Linked DNA regions of Methanospirillum hungatei JF-1. Each later gene encodes a partner of the first gene's protein in a complex. Links are inferred from orthologs where the notes say so. Each region holds a gene or a part of one and is shown on either strand. Other genes may lie near its edges.

Region 1 (11,807 bases):
ACCTTCTCAAGAAGACTATCATCAACCTGGAATGTATCCTGATGCAGAGGGTGATGTACTGGTACACCTCCGGCAATCTGAACACAGGGCTCATAACTGACCCATGATGGATCCAGAATGATGGTTTCATCACCTGGACTCAGGACCGCTTCACATGCCTCATATATCGAGTCCTTTGCCCCGCATCCGACGATCACCTGATCCGGAGTACAGGGAATCTTATTCTCCTGCTCGATCTTTTCGGCGATGGCCTTCAAAAGCTCCGGGATTCCCTTACCGGGTGCATAGTGGGTTTCACCCCGCCGGAGAGCATCAATACATGCCTCGGTGATATGGGCCGGGGTAGGAAAGTCAGGCTCCCCGATAGAGAGACTAATGACATCTGTCCCTGCAGCCTGCATTTTTCGGGCTTTTTCCGTGATCTCGATCGTTGCTGACGGAGCGATGGCAGCAAGTTTGGTCGAGAGAGGCCTCATGCTAACCGCTGTACCAGTTTGATTGCGGATTCGACCGCACGCTTTCCATACTCTATCCGCTCAGTCGCCTCGATCCTGGTCATACCCGGACCGGAGATGCCGAGGGTCACCGGCTTTTCAAACTCAAGGGAGAGATCAATGATCTTCCGGGCTGCATGCTGGACCACAATTTCATCATGCTGAGTTGCCCCTTCAATGACACACCCGATGGTAACAACGGCGTCGACCTTGTTATCTCTCAGCATTTTTTTAATGGCAAGAGGCATGTCATAAGCGCCGGGGACATACAGCCGCTCTGTTACCTCGGCTCCCAGAAACTTTGCATGCTCTTCTGCCTCAATCTCCATCATATAGGTGATGTCACGGTTAAATTCCGCGACAACAAAACCTAGTTTTATTCCTGTATTTTTCACTGTCATAATTATCCTCTTCTATTGTCGTGCCGAACCGGCATCAGAAAAACCCTGTCTCTGACCAGTTCCGGCTTCCCGCTCAAGGGTTCCGGGTCGCATGAGTTTGATGACATTTACCGCATGTTCCCTGGTCCGTTGTTCAGCAAGCCAGGCAAGTTCTGCATCATCTGCTGCTTCATCTTCATGGACAAACACTTCGATGATATGGCGGTTTGTCATGAGCTGGCAGGCGATAAGGCCGGTAGATGCTTCGTGGGCACACATCCGGTCTTTTTCCTTCCCGCCAGGCATCCCAAGAGCCATGCAGATGTCACACTGATACTCGTCAAAAAGCTTTTTGCAGGCTACCGGTAGATCTTTCACACCGGGGACGGTATAGCGCTCTATGGTAACACTACTATGTTTTTTCAGTTCATCGATCGCGAACCTGCCCATATTCACCCGTGCAAAGGTCGTGTCCGCGATACCTATCTTCATCCTAAGTCCTCTGCTGCAGCCATCACACCAGACTCCAAAACCTGATGGCCGGTCTTTCGGACTGCGTATTCTGTTGCTGCAAGGGTTGCCAGAAGCTCGGGGGCTGATACAGCGCCCATATGACCGATCCGGAAAATTTTATCCTTCAAGTGGTCCTGTCCACCTGCGATCTGAATGCCAAGTTTCTTGACTACTCCCCTGAAATCCTTGTCATTTGACCCGGCCGGGATACAGGCAGCAGTTACGGTATTTGAGTACTGATGAAGACTGTCGGTCTTTGGGAACATGTCAATACCCCAGGCGTGTACTGCCTTTCTGACTGCTCCTGCCATCCTGTGATGCCGGGCGATCCGCTTGTCAACCCCTTCTTCTTCAATGATGAGACAGGCCTCCCGAAGTGCAAGAAACAGCGGAACTGCCGGAGTATAGGGAGTCTCCATGGGATCTTTGGCTGCATTCTTCTTGTACGCCGGAAGGTCCAAGTAATATGGTGGATTTTTTACTGCCCGGTCCCATGCCCGATCTGACACGGAGACTGCTGCAAGACCTGCAGGTGCTGCCAGACATTTTTGTGAACCGACGACGGCAACATCGACCCCCCAGTCATCGGCCAGAACCTGGTCACCACCGATGGAGGTCACCCCGTCCATGATAAAGAGCGCATCATATTTCCGGCAGATCTTACCAACCTCTCCTGCAGGGTTTAATATTCCGGCTGATGTCTCATTATGGACCATCGTGACGACCTCACACCCATCCTCAAGGGCAGATTTCAGGCTTTCAAGGTTCAGCGGAGTGCCCCAGTCTGACTCAATCGGACGGGCTTCGGATGCATACCGCTGTCCAATCGTGTACATCCGCTCCCCAAACTTACCATTGATCAGGTGGGCCATTTTGCGGCCCTTTCCAAAGTTTGCAACCGCAGCCTCCATTCCGGCCGTCCCTGAACCTGAAATGACAAGAGGATTATTCTTCGTACCAAACAGGCCTTTCAGAACACGAACGATATCTGCATATGCATTGCCGAATTCTGCCCCCCGGTGATTGATAGCCTGCCGGGCCATGACTGCACGAACCCGTTCAGGCAGCGGAACCGGGCCCGGAAGCATCAGGAGCAACTCATCTTCCATAAAAATCGAGTATAGTATTTTACTTCCAGACTGATTATAGTGCCTTTCACTCCATCCATCATAATCGGGATGAAAACAAAGATTATTTCCTAGTGTATATTGTATGTGCAAAAGATGGGATAATATGACCCTCTGATAGGGAAAAATCCCGGTAATTGTGGAGAGAGTATGCCTGACGTCAGCATTATCTGTGGTTCCTCATCTGATGAAGAGATCGCGAAAAAGGCCTGGGAAGTCCTGAAAGGTTATGAAATAAGTTATGATTACCAGGTCATTTCAGCTCACCGTGACCCTGACCGATTGGATGAACACATATCCGCTTCTGATGCCAGGGTCTTTATCTGTATTGCAGGACTTGCCGCCGCCCTTCCCGGTGTTGTAGCATCAAAAACAAAAAAGCCGGTGATCGGTGTTCCGGTCTCCGGTAAACTCATGGGGGGTCTTGATGCCCTGCTCTCGATTGTGCAGATGCCGAAAGGGGTTCCGGTCGCCTGCGTCGGAGTTGACAACGGAGAAAATGCTGCCCATCTTGCAGCACGAATACTTGGAATCGGATCTGGATAAAAACAGATTATTATTAAGTTCAGGGCAAAGACCTGATAAACTCATCCATTCTTCGTATTGCTTCAGTAAGTTCCTGCCTTGAAACGGCATATGAGCACCGGACATGCCCGATACCATTGTTTCCAAAGACGCTGCCCGGAACGACCGCAACGCCAGCTTCTGTTATCAGACGCTCGGCAAACTCATAGTCGGTAAGTCCGGTCCCTTTGACGGACGGAAATGCATAGAACGCTCCTTCTGGAGTATGACAGGAGAGCCCGATCCGGTTTAACCCGTCAACAAAGAGGTTTCTCCTGAGATGATACTCCCGAACCATCTCACGCATCGCTTCTTCTCCGTTTTTCAATGCCTCGAGTGCAGCATACTGGCTCATAGTCGGAGCCGACAGCATCACGTACTGGTGAATTTTCAGAGTGGCAGCAGTGATATCCGGAGGGGCGCAGAGATATCCCAGTCTCCACCCGGTCATGGCAAATGCTTTCGAAAACCCAGATAGTGTAATTGTCCGGTCCCACAGACCTTCGATTGAGGCGGTAGCGGTATGATGACCTTCATAGGTCAGTTCGGCGTAGACCTCATCTGAGAGGAGGAGCAGATCATGATCAATCGCGACATCTGCAATTGCTTCAAGATCTTCCCGTCTCATAACACCACCGGTCGGGTTATTGGGAAAGTTCAGGATGAGAGCCTTGGACTGCGGAGTGATGTGTTCCATCAGGACATCCGCAGTAAGACGAAACCGGTTCTTCTCAGTACAGGGGACCGGAACCGGGGTACCGCCTGCCATGGTGACACAGGGAGCATAGCTCACGTAAGACGGGTCAATGACCAGTACTTCATCTCCCGGGTTAGTTACCGCACGAATGACGATATCGAGGCCCTCAGATACCCCGGTGGTGATGATCATCTCTGACATCGGATTATACTCAACCTGGTACCGGTCCCGGAGGAACCGGGCAAGCTCCCTTCTCAAAGACTCCATGCCGGTGTTTGAGGTGTATGCCGTATGACCCTGCTCAATAGATGTGATCGCTGCATCGCAGATATGCCAGGGAGTTGAATAATCCGGCTCTCCAACCCCGAGAGAGATGACGTCCTCCATCTGTCCGGCTAGATCAAAAAAGCGCCGTATTCCTGACGGTGGTATAACTTTCGCCCGTTCAGAGACGAAATCCCGTTTTCTCTGATCAGAACGAGAATGGCAGGCGTTGTCCGTCTTCACGCTCAACATAGAGCACCCCGTTTTCCTTGTATGTCTTCATGATAATGTGTGTCGCAGTCTCCCGGATCCGTTCCATGGGAGCAATCTGCTCAGATACAAACCGTGCAATCTCCTGCATACTCTTCCCCTTGACCAGCAGCTGGAGATCATGGGTCCCGGTCCTGAGTCGTAGGTTACGAACATTCGAAAACCGGGAGATCCGTGCTGCGATTCGATCGTACCCATAGTCCCGCTCAGGCGCAACTTTCAACTCAATAATTGCATACACTGCACCTTTATCCACCTGTTCCCAATTTATAACCGCAGAGTACCGGCGGATAATGCCATCTTCTTCAAGTTGCTTTTTCCGTTTTTCTACCTCTTCATCACTGCACCCAAGCATGACTGCCAGATCATGAAGGGGAGTTGAGCAGTCTTCTTCAAGAAGAGAGAGTAATGATCGGTCTATATCATCCATGAATTTCAGCCCTGTTTATTTACCGTAATATCTGGACCACAATCTGTTCATCAACCTGTGCGAGACGTCCATCTGACTCTTCCATGATTACCTCCCATATCTTGTCCGTATTAGTATCAAACCACATTTCTTTGGTTCTCCCATGGCGACCCCGGTTTACCAGCCTTGTATTGATAACGCCGAGCATATTGAGTTCTGAAATAAGGTCTGATATCCTTCGTGCGGTAAGAACATCAATCTCAAGAAACGGAGTGAGTTCTTTATATATTCTCGTAACATCTCCTGAGATGAAGATCCGCTGACCAGCCCGGTGCAAAAGAAGCATGCAGTATAACACAATTTTGCTCTGTGTAGGCAGCGTCCTGATACACTCTACCATGCTGTCAGTCTCTATCTTTGCCTGGGCCTTTTTCACATGTTCAACGGTGACCTTTGATCCATTCTCCCTGTCAGCAAGCTCACCTGATATCCGGAGGAGGTCAAGAGCCCGCCTTGCATCGCCATGCTCCTGGGCAGCGAGTGCAGCACACAAAGGAATGACTTCATCTTCCAATGCATCTTCTGCAAAACCTATCACTGCACGCTGCTGAAGAATGTCACAGAGCTGAGGGGCATTATAGGGGGGAAAAACGAGTTCTTCTTCTGACAGGGATGATAAAACCCTGGGATCAAGAAAAGTTTTAAATCCGAGATCGTTGGAGATCCCGATAATGGATACTTTAGACCGGTTGAGATCAGTATTAATCCTGGTGAGATTATAGAGGGTATCATCCCCACTTTTTTTGACGAGCTTGTCTATTTCATCTAAAATTATTATGAAAACACCGGAATTAAGTTCAATCTGATTCTTAAGTTCACTATACACCTGATCTGTCGGCCACCCGGTCATGGGGATATGAGTTTTAATCTTGTCACTTGGTGTTTCATCCTCACCCATGATTAACTTGGAAATCTGTGCCAAAACCCGGTACTGAGTGTCAATGACTTCACAGTTCAGATGGATGACTCTGCAGACGGTCCCCCTTCTGGCGCTTACTGACTCCAGCTCTGATCCGACATATCGGACAGATGCAGTCTTTCCTGTTCCAGTCTTTCCGTATATTAAAATATTTGAGGGAGTTTCTGTCTGAAGTGCTGGTGCCAGAATGGCCGCTATTTGATCTATCTGAGGTTTCCGGTGAGGAAGAATATGAGGCCGGTAGGAATGGCGGAGTACCTCACGGTCCCGAAAAATCCGATTCTCTGAGAGATATTTATCAAAAAGTCCAGGACTGTCATTCATATCTTGTGTCATGGAACAGGTAATCCCTCTATTGTACGATCGGTACTCCAATAATACTAGTGGAGTATTCAGGTGTCTGAAGAATTATACCCCCACCCCTTCATTTCCACTGGAGCACTTACTTTGACTCATGCCATGTAGTTTTTTAAAAAATAGGATAGACTTTCTGTGGTATAGGTCAGCTCGAGTACATAAAAAGATACCGATTTTATTATAAGATAATAAAAAATTTAAAAAATTAAGAAAAATGAAAGATTGTATATGAAGGAAGCAGGTGCGAAAGATGTTGTGGGTGAAAGACGATCCATCTTTCCAGTGGAAACAAAGGGGTGGGGGATCCTGCTGATGGAACCCTTCCAGTCGAATACTATAATACCAAATCTATCAACTTTTTTACATGGATCCCTCTCATATTCAAAAGATATCTGTTCAGACGATCATTCTGGTGATCTCTACATCCAGAACAGAAAAAGAAGATACAGCAGGAAAAGCAATACAATCACTCTTTCAGGAGTCATCAATCCCGGTTATCAGAACTGAAATCATTCCCGATAATATTGAAAAGATCCAGAAAGCTCTTCACAAGGCTCTTTCTGAAGCGAACTGCATTATCCTGACTGGGGGTACTGGGATAACTCACGATGACTGCACCATTGAAGCAGTGGAACCACTTTTTGATAAGAGACTTGACGGTTTTGGGGAACTATTCCGCATGAAAAGTTTTGCAGAGGTTGGAACCAGGACAGTATTAAGCAGGGCTGTGGGAGGTATCATTGATGGGAAAGCCATCTTTTGTATACCTGGGTCAAAAAATGCCGCAGAACTTGCTACCCGGGACATTATTATCCCTGAAATTTATCATATCCTCACTCATGCAAACCGGTGAGTTTTCCTTTCTAGGAATTTTTTTTTCGTTGGCACCACTCAAATAAACCTGCTTATTACGTATTAGAACAATCATGTCTGCATGGTTCAGTGGTATCATAGTATCATTACAAAACTCACCGTTGCTTTTGTCATTCTGATTCTGGTTATTGCCGGTCTGAGTGTGCTCTATACATTCGGAGCGACAAAATCAGCTTTTAAAGAGACTACGCAGGATGAACTGGTGGCTCTTGCCAGTGTTATTGCAACCCAGATAGACGGGGATATCCTTGCAGCGTTGCAACCTGGTGATGAGGTAACTCCTGAATTCATCACAATGCGGGATCAGCTCTATGCGATGCAGACCTCAAGCCCTGAAATTTTATACCTCTATACCATGAAACAGACCTCAGATGGGATTGTTTTTGTGGTTGATGCAGAATATGGAATATCAGAAGATTCTGCAGGTATTGGTGATGTATATGATACTCCCACAGAGGAGATGAAGATGGGATTCCAGATTCCGGTTGCAGAACATGAGTACACAACCGATCAGTGGGGAACCGTCATTTCAGGGTATGCCCCGGTAAAGAATGCAGCAGGAGAGGTCACCGGCATCGTTGGTGTTGACATGAGTGCGACCAGGGTCATCGAACGGCAGGACTTTATCGGGAACATCATCTACCTGATCATGCTGATTGGTATTGGCATCACCGCGGTCATCATCGGGGTCATCAGTAAGACCATGATTCGGGATATAAGAAGCCTGAATGATTCTGCCGAAAAGATCTCCACCGGTGATATGAACGTTCTGGTGACGGTTGAACGAAATGATGAGATCGGGGAACTTGCCGGGTCATTTAGCAGGATGGTCTCAAGTCTTAAGATCATGATGATGGATGATAGTCCCTAGGCAGGGAGTCTATGTCAGATATATCAGAAAAGGTCCTTGCCATAACCGTTCAGGTGTTAGGTCCGGCTTCCAGGCGTTTTTTGGAGCGGCAGACAAAATTTCACCTGGACGGCCTTGAGTTTGACGACCTGAAAAAAGAGCATATCCCTGAGCTGGCTAAATGGGTTGGGATATCAGCCCAGCTCATTGTTGATGAAAAAAAGGCCTCTCAACTCGCAGATAAAATAAAAAATCTCTCTTAATTTTACCGGTTCACAGCCAGGAGAGCACACCGTTCACATATGAGATCTGTCAGGCGGTCCGGACCAGTTACCTCCAGTTCTTCAGACGTCACCTCGAAAAACTGTATAAGTCTGCTTTTTTTCTCTTCAGACATCAGACTCCTGTCATCATCCCTGACCTCCTCCATTCCCTCCAGAAGCGATGTGACGGCTTCCGGTTTTGGAGGAATTATACAAAGATAGCAGTCATTAATACCATTTTCAGGTCCAAACGGGGCAATCTGCCCGGTCTGCCTGGTACCGGCGGCATAGAGCAGGACCTCCATCTCAAGACTTCGTGCGATCATCCGGTCTTCTCTCCAGGCGCGGATAGCATGAACCAGGGCGGTTTTCACATGCTCAAACCCGGCAATCATGTTCCGGTTCAGGCACACAATAGTCACGCCATATTTTTCTCCGGTCTTTCTGATCATATCAAGAAATTCTGCCCGGTCCTTGATGGTCACTCTGACCGGGATGATATCATATTCATCAGTATATCCGTGTTCCTGTGTTAACATCCAAAATCCTCCCAGGAAGACTGGCCCCTAATCTTCTGCGTATCAGGGATCTCTTCTGTCTTATCTGAAGATGAGTTTTCTTTTTCAGAATTAGATAGAAATGCCAGGACTTTTCTTGCCCTGGCTGCCCCGAGAACATCCGAGAGGAGCACCTCATCAGCAGTCAGCAGGTCAGAAACTGTAATTATGCCAGCATTCTGGAGTTTTTCAGCCATTTTTTTACCAATTCCCGGAATATCGGTTAATAACTCAGGTGTTTTCTGCTGATAATCATCGTCGGATGAGTGTATTCCGGATCTCTTCACTCCGGTAATTTCATCGATAACCTGCCGTGCAATTCCTTCCCCAATGATTCGTGCAATCGTTGAAAGCCCTGCCCGTGCTACCGCTTCAGGATCCGGATATCCTGCATTATACAGAGTTCTTGCACGAACGCGACCGATATTACGGAGAGCAACGAGAGGCAGAAGCTCTGATTTTACTCCATGATGAACCCTGACCGAGAGCGTCTTTACAACCTGGCTCATCTCCGGCATCTCGACAGAAACCAGTCGTTCCGTTCCATGGAGGAGCCATTTGCCGGAGTCTACGATATTATAGAGATCCCCGGCTCCGATTCCATACCGCTCCTCTATCATCCCCTCTGAAAATTCATCAGCCCAGTCGGTCAGGACCAGAGCGGTCTTCAGACCGGAGAGCCAGAGTTCTTCCTCCTCCTGTTCAAAAGGAAGGGGTAATATGAGGTCATCCTTGTGTTTAAAGAGAAATGTCCGGAGAAGCTGGGTGTCAGCAGCCTTGAGATACAGCCGCTGCATATCAGGTGAGACACAGATGACATGAAGCAGTCCGATAAGTGTCGGAGTTTTACATGACTTCAGGCTGTCCAGGATCAGGCGTGCCGTGCAGGGATTGAGGTACAGCCGGGAGACCAGACTACCAAGCCTGGTTGCTGAAAGTGTATTCTCTCTCTCCTCTACCATCCCTGCCGTGGTGAGGAACCGGATCGCATCAGCAACCAGCCGGGGGAGCGAACGGGTTTTGGGATGCTGAAAAAAGTAAAAGGTGCGTTCCATGAATGATGACAATGCCTCCTGATCATGGGCAAATCCGGTTGCGATAAGAGAGAGGATATGAGCACACAACGACGCATCATCCACGCACTGTGAATCTACTCGTTCCGCTTCTGCATCGATGAAGGTTTCAAAAAGTCGTTCAACGCTCGGTGCATCCTTTGCCAGAAGGACTGCCTCTCCATAGGGATCAAGATGGGGCCTTCCTGCCCGTCCGGCCATCTGGTGATACTCCCCGACCGGGATCGGGACCATACCAAGACCTGAGGCAAACCGGTTATAATCCCGTATGATGACCCGTCGTGCCGGAAGATTGAGACCAGCAGCGAGGGTCGGGGTAGCGGCAATAACCTCAATATAGCCGTTTCGAAACCCCTCCTCAATTATTGTCCGCTCTTGCCGTATAAGACCGGCATGATGGAATGCGGCCCCCCGCTCCACGCAATCAGCAAGGACATTTCCTTCATCCCGGTCACGAAGTCTCCGAAGTTCTTGTGCGAGGGCCTTTGAGTCCGGGCTGCCGGCTTTTAATGCCCCTGCTGCTTTTTTCGCAAACCCCTCAGCATTTCTTCGTGAAGAAACAAAGACCAGGCACTGTCCTCCTTCTTCTATCGTATCAAGACAGAGGTTCAGATCATCATGCTTGGTTTTTCCCTGGATCGGACGTTCCGAGTCAGAAAATCGTATCTTCCCATTATAATAAACTCCCTGACGAAGGTCAACCGGTCGCCAGGTGCTGGTGATCAACGTAGCATCAAGCCATTCTGCGAGCTGGGCCGGGTTTCCAATCGTTGCAGACAGACCGATGATCTGCATAACTGGATTTGTGTACCTGAGCTTGGTTATGACCATCTCAAGAGTAGCCCCCCGGTTCTCTGACCCGATCAGGTGGACCTCATCCAGCACGATGCAGGTGATCTGTGAGAGCCAGGGTGTCCGGTTTCGAAGTAGTGAGTCAGTCTTCTCACTCGTTGCCACAATGATATCATTCTCACCAAGGTATGCATCGGTCCGGTCAAGATCACCGGTGGCGATACCGACCCTGATGACCCCTTTCTTTGAAAATTCATCGTATTTTTCAGATGCAAGTGCCCTGAGTGGTACAATATAAAGACATTTTCCCCCTGCGGCTATCCGTGACCACATCGCCATCTCGGCAAGGAGGGTCTTCCCACTTGCAGTCGGAATCGATATTAAGAGATTTTTCCCTTCCAATAATCCCTTCTCTATACATTCCGCCTGTGGTGGGTAGAGTGACCTGATCCCCTTTGCATGACAGGCTCTGATAAAAGAGTCGGGGAGGGGGAGTGATGCAATCTCCATGGATTCACCAAAGCAACGGGAAAGAAGAGGGCATGAAAGTCCTGTTAGTAGTAGTAACTGATCATATCCTGTTTTAATTCACGGCGTTTCTTTTCAAGGAATGAGAAGACCGATTCATGTGACACACCTTTGATGAGCATCTCAACCGCTTCCCTGGCTATCTTTACCTGTTCAATGGTGCCGATGATACCAACGGTTTTGCCATATACGGATATCTCTGTCGCCGTCATATCCTGGATCTGGGCTCGTGACCGGCCGTCACGTCCGATGATTCTCCCCCTTATCCGCTCAATTTTTGAGTCACTTCCGGCATATTCAGAGAGTTCGATGATCTCAAGATAGAGGTCAGGATCTTCAAGTAATATTGCTGCCCGTTCAGGAGAAAATCCCCGGGCTATTGCCTTTACGGTCTCAACAGCCTGGATAAACCCGTCTGCATCCTCACCCTCGATGCTGACCAGCCCCTCCTCACTGTCAACCTGTATCCGCGTTTTTGTCTTCTCCTCAATCTCCCTCTTCGTAAGCCCTTTCTTTCCAATAAGAACCCCTATTCGTTCCTGGGTTATTCGTGTTTCCTGTTGCATAATTACTCCAAAATTACTCTGAAATGTGATTATTGTAGGGATGAGCCGCACAGCTCATCAAGTGTGTCTGATACCTCAATTGTAGAGCACTGCTCACTAAAGAACCGGTTCAGCTGTTCCAGATCGCGTTTTAAAAAACCCGGAGCATGGGGGTGATCCAAGGTTACTGCCTGACCCATATCTATCAGATATGGATGTCCTTTGCCATAGAGAATGTTATATTCTGAAAGATCCCCATGAACCAGTTTTGC
Region 2 (11,773 bases), 410 kb from region 1 along the record:
ATCTACGGTATGTGAAAATTTTCGAGCATGTGAAAGGGGCACAGATACCTGGTGAGGGCATGCTGGAATTACCGGTTAAGACGAACACCGGGCGGGAATTTATCTATCGGACACAGAGTATCAATGGTACCTTTACTGTCCCATATCCGACAGAGACAACCGTTGGTGCGGTTACAATCCCAGGAAAGTACCGCAACACCAAAAACGGAGCTGAATACCAGGTCACTGAAAAACAGGTAATTGAGGGGCAGAGCATTTAATATATGCAGAGGAATAGGGAGAGTATGAATCCTGAGATACTGGAGGCCGGAGTGTTTGTGCGGTATCCTCGCACCGGAACCTCCGGAACGATCACACGGCTGGTTGACAAGAACGGGAGACATTTTGCTGAACTGGATTCAACCGGCCTGTTATACCGGCTTGACCAGTTGATTCCTGCTGAATCTGTCCAGAAGAATGAGCGTGAAATTGACCGCGATGAACAGCTTGCACGGCTGGAACAGGAAAGAAGTCAGGTTGAGAAAGAAGCAATGGAAGAACCACCAAACCTGGATGGTGCCTGCGCCGGAGCAGGATAATACAGGTGGATGTACACCGGTTTCAGGTGTATATGAACATGATGGGGAACGCACCTGTTCCTGCTATCTGCGGTTATGGCTATAAGTATGATCCGATGGAAATACGTAAGGAGGTTGAATAGCTGGTGCCAGAAGAACTGATTCCAAATACAAATATTGGTGTGGTCGGTCATGTTGACCATGGCAAGACCACACTGGTAAATACCCTCACCGGCGTCTGGACTGACAGACATAGTGAGGAGATGAAACGGGGCATATCTATCAGACTTGGATATGCAGATGCTGTCTTTTACCGTTGCAGAAAATGCCGCGGACCTGAGGGATTGACAACAACCCCGGTCTGCACGAGATGTGACAGTGAGACAGAACCTATTCGTGCTGTTTCTTTTGTGGATGCACCCGGACACGAGACGCTGATGGCAACCATGCTCTCAGGCTCTGCCCTGATGGACGGTGCCATGCTGGTGATTTCAGCAGCTGACCGGTGCCCGCAGCCCCAGACAAAAGAACACCTTATGGCTCTTGAACTGGTCGGGATTAAAAAAATTGTCATCGTCCAGAATAAGATCGATGTGGTCTCCCATAAGGAAGCAATCAGGAATTATGAGGAGATTAAGGCTTTTGTCAAGGGAACGATAGCGGAGAATGCACCAATCATACCGGTATCAGCACAAAAAAATATCAATATCTGGGCACTGATTCAGGCTCTTGACGAAGTCATTCCAGAACCATCACGCCATCCGGAGGCTGATCCGGTCATGCTCATCGCCCGTTCATTTGATGTGAACCGGCCAGGATGCAGCTGGAAAGATGTCAAAGGCGGTGTTGTCGGTGGTTCGCTTATCAGGGGTCTTATTGAGGATGGTGCCGAGATTGAGATCCGGCCGGGTATCCAGAACCAGGTGGAGAACAAGACCAAGTGGGAGCCTATCATCACCAAGGTGACAGAGATTCATAAAGGACAGAAGAAAGTCCATGTTGCAACTCCCGGAGGTCTCCTTGCCATCGGGACAAAACTCGACCCCGCGATTACCAAAAGCGATATGCTTGCCGGGCAGGTCCTAGGTCATGTCGGAAAACTCCCGCCGGTCTGGGAGAAGATGTGGTTCTCAGTGAAACTTATGGAGCGGGTTGTCGGCTCAAATAGTGAGGTTTCCATTGAACCACTCAAACAGCGCGAGCCTTTGATGCTCTCTGTCGGGACTGCCGTAACAGTCGGTCTGGTGAGCAATACCCGGAAAGATGCAGCAGAAGTCGTTCTTAAACGTCCGGTCTGTGCCAGCATCGGGTCACCTATCGCTATCAGCAGGCAGGTTGGTGGAAGGTGGCGACTGATCGGGATGGGAACGCTGATCGAGTGACCATCCTTATCGACACCAATGCCTTTCTTATGGCATCACAATTTAAGATAGACCTCCTTGATGAACTGAAATGGATGCTCGGCTCGGTCAGAATAATTGTGCCGGAGATCGTGATCAGGGAACTTGAGGGACTGGCAAGGGGAAAAGGGAAACATGCAGCATCGGCACGTCTTGGACTCCTGTTCGCACAGAAATGTGAGATCATCGCATCATCAGGACAAGGCACTCCGGACGAACAGATACTGATGAGTGCGATGGATCTCCAGTGTGGTGTGGTTACCAATGACCGGAGACTTCGTGATCAGGTTCTTGATGTCGGCCTCCCTGTTGTCAGTCTTGCAGGAAAACAGAAATTAGAGTTGATTCGGAGATAAGAGAATGTATTACCGGTTGGAACTGATTGACAAGGTGCGTGTTCCTCCTCACCGGCTTGGGGAGGATCTCACAACGGTCATTCTGGATGTGCTGCAGGAGCAGCTGGAAGGAAGTATCGACAAGGAGATCGGGATTTTTATCGCCGTTACCAAGGTTCTCCGGATTGGAGAAGGGGAGATGGTCCCCGGTGACGGTGCGGTCTACTATGATGTAGACTTTGAAGGTCTGGCTCTTCGTCTTTCTCTTCAGGAGATTATTGAAGGGATTGTTGTAGAAACCACCAGTTTTGGTGCGTTTGTCAGTCTTGGACCGATTGATGCGATGCTTCACGTGAGTCAGATATCTGATGAATACATCAGTTATGATGAGAAGAACTCGCAGCTGATCTGTCAGGATTCAGGTCGTCATCTTGGTGTCGGGTCTCTTGTCAGGGCACGGGTTGTTACTCTGAGTCTCAACGAACGTGAACCTCGTGAAAGCAAAATTGGTCTTACCATGCGACAGGCTGGTCTTGGGAACCTAGTCTGGCTTGAAGAAGACATGAAGAACGAACAGAAAGAGAAGAGTGCGGTTTAAACATGGCTAGCGCAAAGAAGAAACAACATATGGTCTGTCGTGACTGTCACCGGGTTGTTGAAGGGACATCCTGCTCCATCTGTGGGACCTCCAATCTTACCGCAGACTGGACCGGATACCTGGTCATCATCGATCCGGAGCATAGCGAAGTAGCCCGCCGGATGAATATCACCCTCCCCGGAAGATATGCCCTTAAGGTCCGTTGATGCGAATTCTTCCTGCCCGGCACCGTCAGTTATTTAAAGAACCATTTGGCACCCTTTTTCACTCTTTTGAGGAAGTTCTCAAATTTTTACCAGGAAAAACCGTATTTAGTGTTGGTGATGTTGTCACCGCAAATCTGCTCAGGGCTGGCCGGCCTCCAGAGGTTGCCATTGTAGACGGGCATACCATGCGTCAGCCATATCCGGGAGTGAACATCCCTGAGTATCATCAGCTGCTGGTAAAAAATCCGGCTGGCGGTCTTACCGAAGACCTGATTGATGCAACACAGATAGCAGCATCTCGTCAGGGGACGGTTATTCAGGTTGAAGGAGAAGAGGATCTGGCTGTTGTTCCGCTGGCAATGCACGCGCCTCTGGGAACTGTCATTCTCTATGGTCAGCCTGGAGAAGGAGTCGTTTTGCTCTCAATTACTCCGGCAATGAAGAAAAGGGCAGAAGAGCTGTTCACCTGTTTTGAAGAGGTCAGCACCCCGACAGCGCGCGAGGTATTTAACATCTGACAGGCAACCTAATACGGATCTCTATGGAGATTACGATTACTTCACAAACAGAGAATGTTCTGTTAAACCGGAAAGAGATCGGGTTTAGCATCACATTTACCGGAGCAACCCCGTCACGCAAGATGGTCCATGCGAAACTTGCAGCAATGCTCAGCGCACCAAAGGATCAGCTGGTGATCGGATCCCTTCACAACCGTTTCGGATTAACTGAAATAACAGGCGACGCACGGGTGTACACCTCTGCTGAATACCTGAAGAAGATCGAACCGGAGTATATCCGAAAGCGGGGTATGGCCGGAGAAGAAGAAGGCAACGCAGATGCTCAGGATGCACCGTCCGGTGACGCTGCGGAGGCATCTTAAGGGGGACGATGAAATATGGCAGCAAAAAAAGCAAAAAAATCAGAGAAGGCCGCAGTCAAGCGGTCAGCCTATTTCAAGGTTGAAGGAAAGAATGCAGTTCCTCAACGCAGGTACTGTCCCCGCTGTGGTCCGGGCGTTTTCATGGGTGAACACAAAGATCGTGTTACCTGTGGAAAGTGTGGATACACTGAGTTCAAGAAGTAACCCTGATGAAGATCGGACCTGTACTGGGGATCGAGGGTACAGCCTGGAACCTCAGTGCTGCTCTTTTTGATGATGACCTGATTAAACTGGTCTCACATCCCTACAAACCTGTGCAGGGCGGTATACACCCGCGTGAAGCAGCCCAGCATCATGCATCCGTCATTACCAGTGTCATTGAAGAGGTCCTGAAAGGAAATCCGACTCCGGTAGCCGTGGCTTTTTCTCAGGGTCCTGGTCTTGGTCCATGCCTTCGGATTGTCGGGACCGCGGCTCGGGCACTTGCACTATCCTTTGATGTTCCACTCATCGGCGTCAATCATTGTGTAGCCCATGTTGAGATTGGAAGATTTGCATCAGGATTTGACGATCCGGTCGTCCTGTATGCAAGCGGGGCAAATACCCAGGTGTTGGGATACCTGCAGGGCAGATACCGGATATTTGGAGAAACTCTTGATATCGGAATTGGGAATGCCATTGACAAGTTTGCACGAAGTAAGGGGCTTCCCCATCCTGGCGGACCGGAAATAGAACGGATTGCAAAAAACGGTTCATACATCCCTCTGCCATATACCGTCAAGGGCATGGATCTTGCCTTCTCTGGTCTTGTGAGTGCCGCAAAAGATGCATCAGCCCCCCTTGAGGATGTCTGTTACAGTCTCCAGGAGACAGCCTTTGCCATGTGTACAGAGGTCACAGAGCGCGCATTGTCACAGACCGGAAAAGAACAACTGATCCTCGTCGGAGGTGTCGGGATGAACAAGCGTCTGCAGGAGATGCTCTCCTGTATGTGCGAAGACCGTGATGCAGCGTTCTCAGTCCCGAACCCCCAGTACCTCGGGGATAATGGTGCCATGATCGCGTATACGGGGAGGGTCATGCTTGAGTCAGGATCAGTTCTGCCGGTTGAGGAGTCACGGGTGAATCCCTCATACCGTGCAGACCAGGTCCTGGTCACCTGGAGAGAGGAACCTTCTGGTTCTGAACGGCATCCGGATGCATATAGTGCACGGGGCGCAGAGGCCATCGTCCGGTTCTGTGATGGAGCAGCATCCAAGATCCGGGTATCAAAGCGATACCGGCATCCCGAACTAGACCGTCGACTTATTGCAGAACGAACCAGGGCTGAAGCACGACTTATCGCTGAGGCACGAAAAGCCGGGGTCAGGACTCCGATCATCAGAGAGATAACTCAGGATACCATTATCATGGAACATATCGACGGGGTGAAACTCAAAGAATGCCTCTCACCAGAGCTCCTTGAGGAGACCGGACGGATGGTCGGGAAACTTCATGCAGCACAGATTGTGCATGGAGACCTGACAACCTGCAATTTCCTTGTACATGACGGCAAGACCTGGCTTATAGATTTTGGTCTTGCCGGAACCTCATCTGATATAGAGCATCGCGGTGTGGATATTCATGTCCTCTTCCAGGTCCTTGAGAGCACATCTAAAGATTCAGACATTCTGAAAGAGGCGTTCATCCAGGGATATCGGGAGAAGATGCCTCTGGCGGATGAGATACTGAACCGGGAGCATGAGATTGAACTGCGGGGAAGATACCTGTGAGAATTACGTTTGTTACCAGCAATGAACACAAGGCACGGGAAGCTGCAGGAATCCTTGCAGGTCTTGCCGAGATAGAACATGTCCCCCTGGAGATTCCGGAGCTCAGGTATGAATCGGTGGCAGAGATTGCAGCGGGAAAAGCAGCGTATGCCTACTCGGTCCTGCAGCGGCCGGTCATCACCGACGACACCGGACTCTTTATCCATGCACTCAATGGATTTCCCGGGACCTGTGCTGCCTATGTCCAGAAGACCATCGGGAATACCGGGATCCTGGCCCTCATGGCAGGATATGCAAACCGTTCCGCTACATTTGAGACAGGGATAGCCTATCATGACGGGGATTGCCAGAGATCATTCACCGGGGCTATCAAAGGAACTATCGTCCTTCCCCGGGGATGTGGAGGATTCGGATACGACCCAGTCTTTGAAGTAGATGGAAAAACCCTGGCAGAGATGACAGAAGAAGAGAAGAACCGGATCTCTCATCGGGCTATCGGACTGCATGCATTGCGAAGATGGCTTGCTGAAGAGAAGCAGTAAGACATAACCCTTATGTGAGGATACAACCCTGTATATAAGACAGATATTTACGGAGATATCATATGGCACGTTTTCCTGAGGCAGAAGCACGGCTTCTTAATGTTAAGATTTGTATGCACTGCAATGCCCGTAACCCGGTCAGGGCAGTCAGCTGTAGAAAGTGCGGGTATGTACACCTGCGTCCAAAGAACAAGGATCGGAAAGCCTGATCATTCAGGCTGAATAAAACGTTACTTTTTTTCCTTTTGCACTATATTCTCCCTTGAAGGTCTCAATATTCCGTTTATACCCGATCCTGTCTGTAATTCCTATTCTGCGAAGTTCTTCTCTGACACGCATCACATCCGCTTCATCTTCCCAGTCCGCAGTATAGACATAGATGACTTTCCGATCATCACGGGCATCCGGATCTGGTTTTGCCGTCGACACTTTTGCAGAAATGCCTAAAGTTCCTTCCCATGTCCGGTCACGGATCTGACGCCAGATATCATCCACCTGATCAGGCGGGAGAAATACCAGCCATTTTCCGGCCTTTTCAATGTCCGCAGCCCGACCATCGACATGAGGCGAATCCTGTTCAATCCACCTTGCCTGATATGTCTTGCTTGGAATGACGCCTTCCCCTTCACGAATCATCCGGTATATCTCTTCAGGAGATTGAAACTGGCTGATGAGCAGATCGTATACTTCCGGATAAACGGTAGAGAATTCGGTAAATATTTCATGGAACAGTTCTTCGAAAGGCTCACCGCTCTCTACGATGAGAGAAAGGGATTTTTTACGCATATGCAGCTGGCTTCTGAAAAAGAACTCAAAAATGGCATATGCGCTGTCCGAGAGTTCAACCGTATCAGCTGCGTCCATACTCAGGAATAATGCCTGACGGGAAAAAATAGATATTGGTTTTATCTAAAACAGGGTGCTGTTCGGATACAACATGATAAGGCCGCGCCATGCTTCTTCAGCAGCATCTTCATCAGCATCAGCCTGTGCTTTCAGGGAGTTGCGGGTATCTTTATTATGTGTCGCAAGTCCGCTGCTTTTCCCAAGTTCTTCATTTGCTTCACTACTGGATACCAGGTAAAAGAGCAGCTTGGTGACATTGAATGCAACCGGATAAAATTCAGGACTGACTTTCATCGCAGTTGCAGAGTAATAAGCTGACTGGACATCGATCCGTTCACTGCTGTTCAGATTCCGGTCACTGAGACCGGTGATTACCGGTGTTACGAGGATCAGGAACTTTTCATCATCATATGGCTCTGAAGTACCAATTTTTGGGATCATGGTCATGGTGGTCGGTTCGGTTGCCGCATAACAAAACCCGCATGATGCGATGACTGCCAGGATCAGAAATACAATCTTCCACTGTTTTCGTATCATATATATCACATGATTGTCTGTGTCCCCATGGGAAATAGTACCCCGTGTCCAGTTACCTCCTTTGTGATGGAAAAAAAGAAGCCTTTGAGAGAAATACCGGGGTGACAACGAGGACTATTACGGCAGACAAATAAAAAACTGAACTAATCCCGGTCTGGTCCATGAATAATCCGCAGACAACGGGAGATATGATCATACCCATGCTCATGACCATGTTTATCGTTCCCATCGCTGCCCCCTGCCCCACGTCCCTGCCGGCTATGGTGACCAGGGCATACATGGCCGGGACTGATATACCTCCTCCGATCCCCATGAGGAGGGCAAAGAAGAGATATGACCAGAGGCCTTCAAAGCCAGGTACCAGAGCCAGTGCAACGGTTACCGTAAGACACCCTGTTGCAATGAGCAGATATTTATCAAACCGATCTGCAAGCCTTCCGCATACTCTCTGCAAAAGGGCAGTTGACAGAACTGATACCGATATTACAAGGCCGGTCTCTCCTGCAGAGAGGTTCCCGACATGGGCGGCAATGACGGGGAGAAAGACCATAAATGTTCCATTTGCAAATGCATTCATCATTTGATATAATAATGGAATGCGAAGCCCTGGATGAATGAGCAGATGAAGTATCGAACTCTGTTCTTTTCGCGACCCCTGATACCCGGGGAGGAAGAAGATGCAGGTAAGCAGTGCCACCCCGGTTAGCGCCCCCATACAAATAAATGCTGTATCCATGCCGGCAATATCGGTTACAATGCCCCCAAGAAAAGGCCCCAGACCCATGCCCAGAAAGAGTGAACTGGTAAACGTCCCAAGATACCGTCCTTCCATTCCGGGTGGAGCGATATCACCGATATATGCCATTGCTATGGGGAACACCATGGCTGATGCAATCCCCTGAAGAAACCGGATACCGGATAGCTCAAGCACTGATCCAGCCGGGACATAGAGGAGAGAAAAAATCGCATAGAGGAGCAGACCGATTATGATGAACTGACGTCTGCCACAGATATCGGAGTATCTTCCGAAGAATGGCATGGCGAAAGCCCGCGATAATGCAAACGAGGAGAAAATCATTCCGATCCCAAATCCGGAAGCACCAAGGGTTTCGGCAAAACGGGGAAGAAGCGGTATGACAATACCAATCCCAAGCATGGTAGAAAAAACGGCCACATAGAGTGATATGAATAATAACCGGCGATCCGTTTCGGTAATGAGAACTGGATCACTCGCAGGCATACCGTATTATTACATCTGATTCCATAAGAGAGACCCTTCCACCACGATACAGCACTATGAGATCGCTTATCATCTCCTGAGACTGATATCCTGATAGATACAACGCAGCATGGCAGGTACAGATATTCGCCAGGGGTGTGGAAACCGGTTTCTCGGAATTCTGGTAGACCTGGATAACACCCTGTATGACTTTGGATATGCAAAGGAAGAGGCATGCAGGAGAGTCGTTCAGGCTATCGGAGTTGGAACAGCAGATGACTTAGTACGGACTTTTTTGTTCTCTCCCTATGGTGTTGAGAGCCCGAAAGCCATTCAGTCATTTTTATCTGAACAGGGAATCACCGATGCAGATGTGTTCATGCGTGCAGTTCAGGTGTACACGAAGACAAAAATCGAAGCGATTGAAGCGTACCCCGGAGTATATGAAACATTATTGAAGATTCACACGGCAGGGATGAAGATCGGAGCAGTTACCAATGCAAGCCATGAGCATGCAACAGAGCGGCTCATCCATATCCAGACCGCTGATCTTTTCGACTGCCTGGTCACTCCTGATACGGCAGGGATGAAAAAACCTGACCCGGCAATGTTTCTCCATGCTGCAGAACTTCTGAAGATTCAGCCCCACCAGATATGTGCAATCGGCGATAATCTGATCAATGATATCAGACCGGCAAAAGAAGCGGGAATGTGCACCATTCATGCAGAATATGGAAATCGGTTGCCACCGGAGTATTCAGAAGGAATTATTGCCGATTTTTCAATCAGTTCCTTTTCAGATATACTTCCGATCCTGGGACTTTAGATTCAGCCGACTGTCTTTCCGACAACCGATTCTACCGCACGTTTCCAGTTTGTCATATCCTTGATTGTCTGAATATACCCGATTACTCTTCCGGAGGTATCCGTAATAGGAGAGGCTTTTGCCCAGACATATGTCCCTTTTCCTTCATGAAATCCCGGAACAAACGCTTCGGTGTAAAAACTGTTCCCTACCCGTGAGACCTGTGGATAAATCTGGATCAACTCTTTTGGTGATAAGTCAAAGAGGTCAACCAGGATGGGGAGAGATGGATTTGAGTTCCTGATTACCTCCTGATACTTGAGTGAACCGATCATCTCATGTTTGTTCAGACCAGTAAGGATCTCCATCGCTTCATTCCAGGCAACAACCATACGGTCACGGGATATAATGAAGGTGGGGTCACCCATCTGATCTACTGTCCCTTCCAGCTGCTCAACCATGAGTGCAAGGGACTCTTCCATGGTCCGCTGACTGGTAATGTCAAGAGCCGATATGAGAGTGCACAGGTGAACTCCGGTTTTATCAAATACCCGTGAAAGGTGGACCTGTATCACAAGCGAGGAACCATCTTCCCCTGTATCAGAAAAAACCCGGGTAAAATTTCCTTTTTCATTAAGTGCAGCCCTGATATCCGGAATAGAACTGATGATCTGGGGATAGTAACTTAAACTCCACTCAATGGATCTTCCGACCATAGTTCCATCCGGGACACGGGAGAAGATCCGCTTGAAGGAAGGATTGGCATACATTACCACATCATCCGGCGTAATGATAGCCATACCCTCATAAGAATGTGCGATTGCAGTATCCTTAATCTCAAGTTCCCGGACCATCCTGACCCAGTGGGTGACGTCATACAGGTAGGCAATCAGACAGATGGGATTTCGATCAGGGCCAGTGACCCCTGATATGGTTACTGAGAGGTTTATCTGGGATCCATCACGGCGGACCCCGTCTACTTCATATACATACCCTGATCGATCCTCGTGCAACAGGTTTTGAGATAGAAATGAGGCAGAAGAGACATCGATATCTTTGGCAAAGTGCTTAAAAGGCAGTCCAATAACCTCATCTGGAGAATGATACCCCCATAGTTCCAGAAATGCCCTGTTTACATAGGTGATAGACCCTTCCATAGAGAGGAGTGCAATGGGAACGATAGAAGAGTCCATGGCATGACTTTTAATTAATAACTCCCGTTCGGCATTCTTTCGTTCGGTGATGTCCCTGCCAACTCCCTGGTACTCAAGAATGCCCCCGTTATCATCAGCCAGCATCCGTGACACCCAGTGATACCACCTGGACCGCCCGGAAGGAAGTTTGAATTCAAATTCTGATTGAAAAACCGGGGACAAGGGGGAACAACTCTGCATACCTTCTTTTATCTGCCGGGAAGCATCCGGATGCATGAATTCAAATAAGGAGTGTTGCAGTGCTTCTGTATGATTCATCTGAAAAAGTCTGCAAAATGCCCCATTCGCAAATGAAATGACACCGTCCCGGTTGTACCGGCAGATGAGTTCGGTCTGGTCTTCAACAATTCCACGATATCTGGCTTCACTGATACGAAGCCGCTCCTCCATCTCAGTCTCAAGGGTGACATCTTCCACGATAATGGTAAGGCCGGAGCGTCCGTCGTCAAAAACGGTTTTAATATATTTTACTTTAAAGAACCGCCTCCAGTCATACTTGGTGAAGGTGACAACAGCGGTATGCTCTGTCTCTAAATCTGAATCAAAATAGGTGTCAAAATGAAATGCTCGTAAAATTTCCTGTGGAAGCATCAGATATGACGTGCCAGTAATTGTTGTAACATCCTGGTCAAACATTCTGCAAAACCGCTCGTTAACCTGGATTATCCTACCATCACTTGAAATGACGAGAATTCCTTCTTTGGTAAAGCCCAGAAGACTGGAGATGGGAACCCGTTGTGAGAGATAAAATACCTTGGCAGCCCCCATCTGCTGCATCTCAACCGTTCCGGAAATCTGAAGTATCTCCAGATATTTCGCAACAGAATTCCGGTTACATTTCAGACGCTGGGAAATTTCCGAA

What was found.
Region 2: the proteins of cgi121 (region 1) and MHUN_RS14995 are in contact, whole or in part, in a crystal structure (PDB 3ENH), measured with the Methanocaldococcus jannaschii proteins. The link is inferred for Methanospirillum hungatei JF-1 from one-to-one orthologs.

Annotation. Positions count from the first base shown.
Region 1 is NC_007796.1:2,737,699-2,749,505, reverse strand. Bases 6,812-9,810 are described here. They hold cgi121 (KEOPS complex subunit Cgi121), read right to left. Parts: upstream 8,580-9,810; coding sequence 8,043-8,579; downstream 6,812-8,042. Other genes in these bases: MHUN_RS12845 (ATP-dependent DNA helicase), read right to left, coding at 8,573-9,810; MHUN_RS12855 (hypothetical protein), read left to right, coding at 7,810-8,040; MHUN_RS12860 (HAMP domain-containing protein), read left to right, coding at 6,989-7,798; MHUN_RS12865 (MogA/MoaB family molybdenum cofactor biosynthesis protein), read left to right, coding at 6,812-6,907. In the rest of the region: MHUN_RS12905 (pyridoxal phosphate-dependent aminotransferase), read right to left, coding at 1-476; ribH (6,7-dimethyl-8-ribityllumazine synthase), read right to left, coding at 473-895; ribC (riboflavin synthase), read right to left, coding at 908-1,366; MHUN_RS12890 (pyridoxal-phosphate-dependent aminotransferase family protein), read right to left, coding at 1,363-2,496; purE (5-(carboxyamino)imidazole ribonucleotide mutase), read left to right, coding at 2,665-3,060; MHUN_RS12880 (aminotransferase class I/II-fold pyridoxal phosphate-dependent enzyme), read right to left, coding at 3,080-4,291; MHUN_RS12875 (Lrp/AsnC family transcriptional regulator), read right to left, coding at 4,248-4,739; MHUN_RS12870 (ORC1-type DNA replication protein), read right to left, coding at 4,759-6,033; more of MHUN_RS12865, read left to right, coding at 6,419-6,811; more of MHUN_RS12845, read right to left, coding at 9,811-10,972; MHUN_RS12840 (KH domain-containing protein), read right to left, coding at 11,017-11,556; MHUN_RS12835 (serine protein kinase RIO), read right to left, coding at 11,586-11,807. UniProt on the Methanocaldococcus jannaschii protein: Component of the KEOPS complex that is probably involved in the transfer of the threonylcarbamoyl moiety of threonylcarbamoyl-AMP (TC-AMP) to the N6 group of A37, a step in the formation of a threonylcarbamoyl group on adenosine at position 37 (t(6)A37) in tRNAs that read codons beginning with adenine.
Region 2 is NC_007796.1:3,145,502-3,157,274, forward strand. What follows is about bases 3,502-6,466. They hold MHUN_RS14995 (bifunctional N(6)-L-threonylcarbamoyladenine synthase/serine/threonine protein kinase), read left to right. Parts: upstream 3,502-4,185; coding sequence 4,186-5,748; downstream 5,749-6,466. Other genes in these bases: MHUN_RS14980 (GTP-dependent dephospho-CoA kinase family protein), read left to right, coding at 3,502-3,614; MHUN_RS14985 (30S ribosomal protein S24e), read left to right, coding at 3,638-3,976; MHUN_RS14990 (30S ribosomal protein S27ae), read left to right, coding at 3,992-4,180; rdgB (RdgB/HAM1 family non-canonical purine NTP pyrophosphatase), read left to right, coding at 5,745-6,290; MHUN_RS15005 (50S ribosomal protein L40e), read left to right, coding at 6,353-6,466. Also shown: MHUN_RS14950 (oligosaccharyl transferase, archaeosortase A system-associated), read left to right, coding at 1-260; MHUN_RS14955 (DUF2098 domain-containing protein), read left to right, coding at 285-578; eif2g (translation initiation factor IF-2 subunit gamma), read left to right, coding at 704-1,939; MHUN_RS14965 (PIN domain-containing protein), read left to right, coding at 1,903-2,313; MHUN_RS14970 (DNA-directed RNA polymerase), read left to right, coding at 2,318-2,890; transcription elongation factor subunit Spt4, read left to right, coding at 2,893-3,096; more of MHUN_RS14980, read left to right, coding at 3,096-3,501; more of MHUN_RS15005, read left to right, coding at 6,467-6,499; MHUN_RS15010 (putative phosphothreonine lyase domain-containg protein), read right to left, coding at 6,504-7,154; MHUN_RS15015 (hypothetical protein), read right to left, coding at 7,200-7,673; MHUN_RS15020 (MFS transporter), read right to left, coding at 7,726-8,913; MHUN_RS15025 (HAD family hydrolase), read left to right, coding at 9,023-9,718; MHUN_RS15030 (PAS domain S-box protein), read right to left, coding at 9,721-11,773. UniProt on the Methanocaldococcus jannaschii protein: Required for the formation of a threonylcarbamoyl group on adenosine at position 37 (t(6)A37) in tRNAs that read codons beginning with adenine.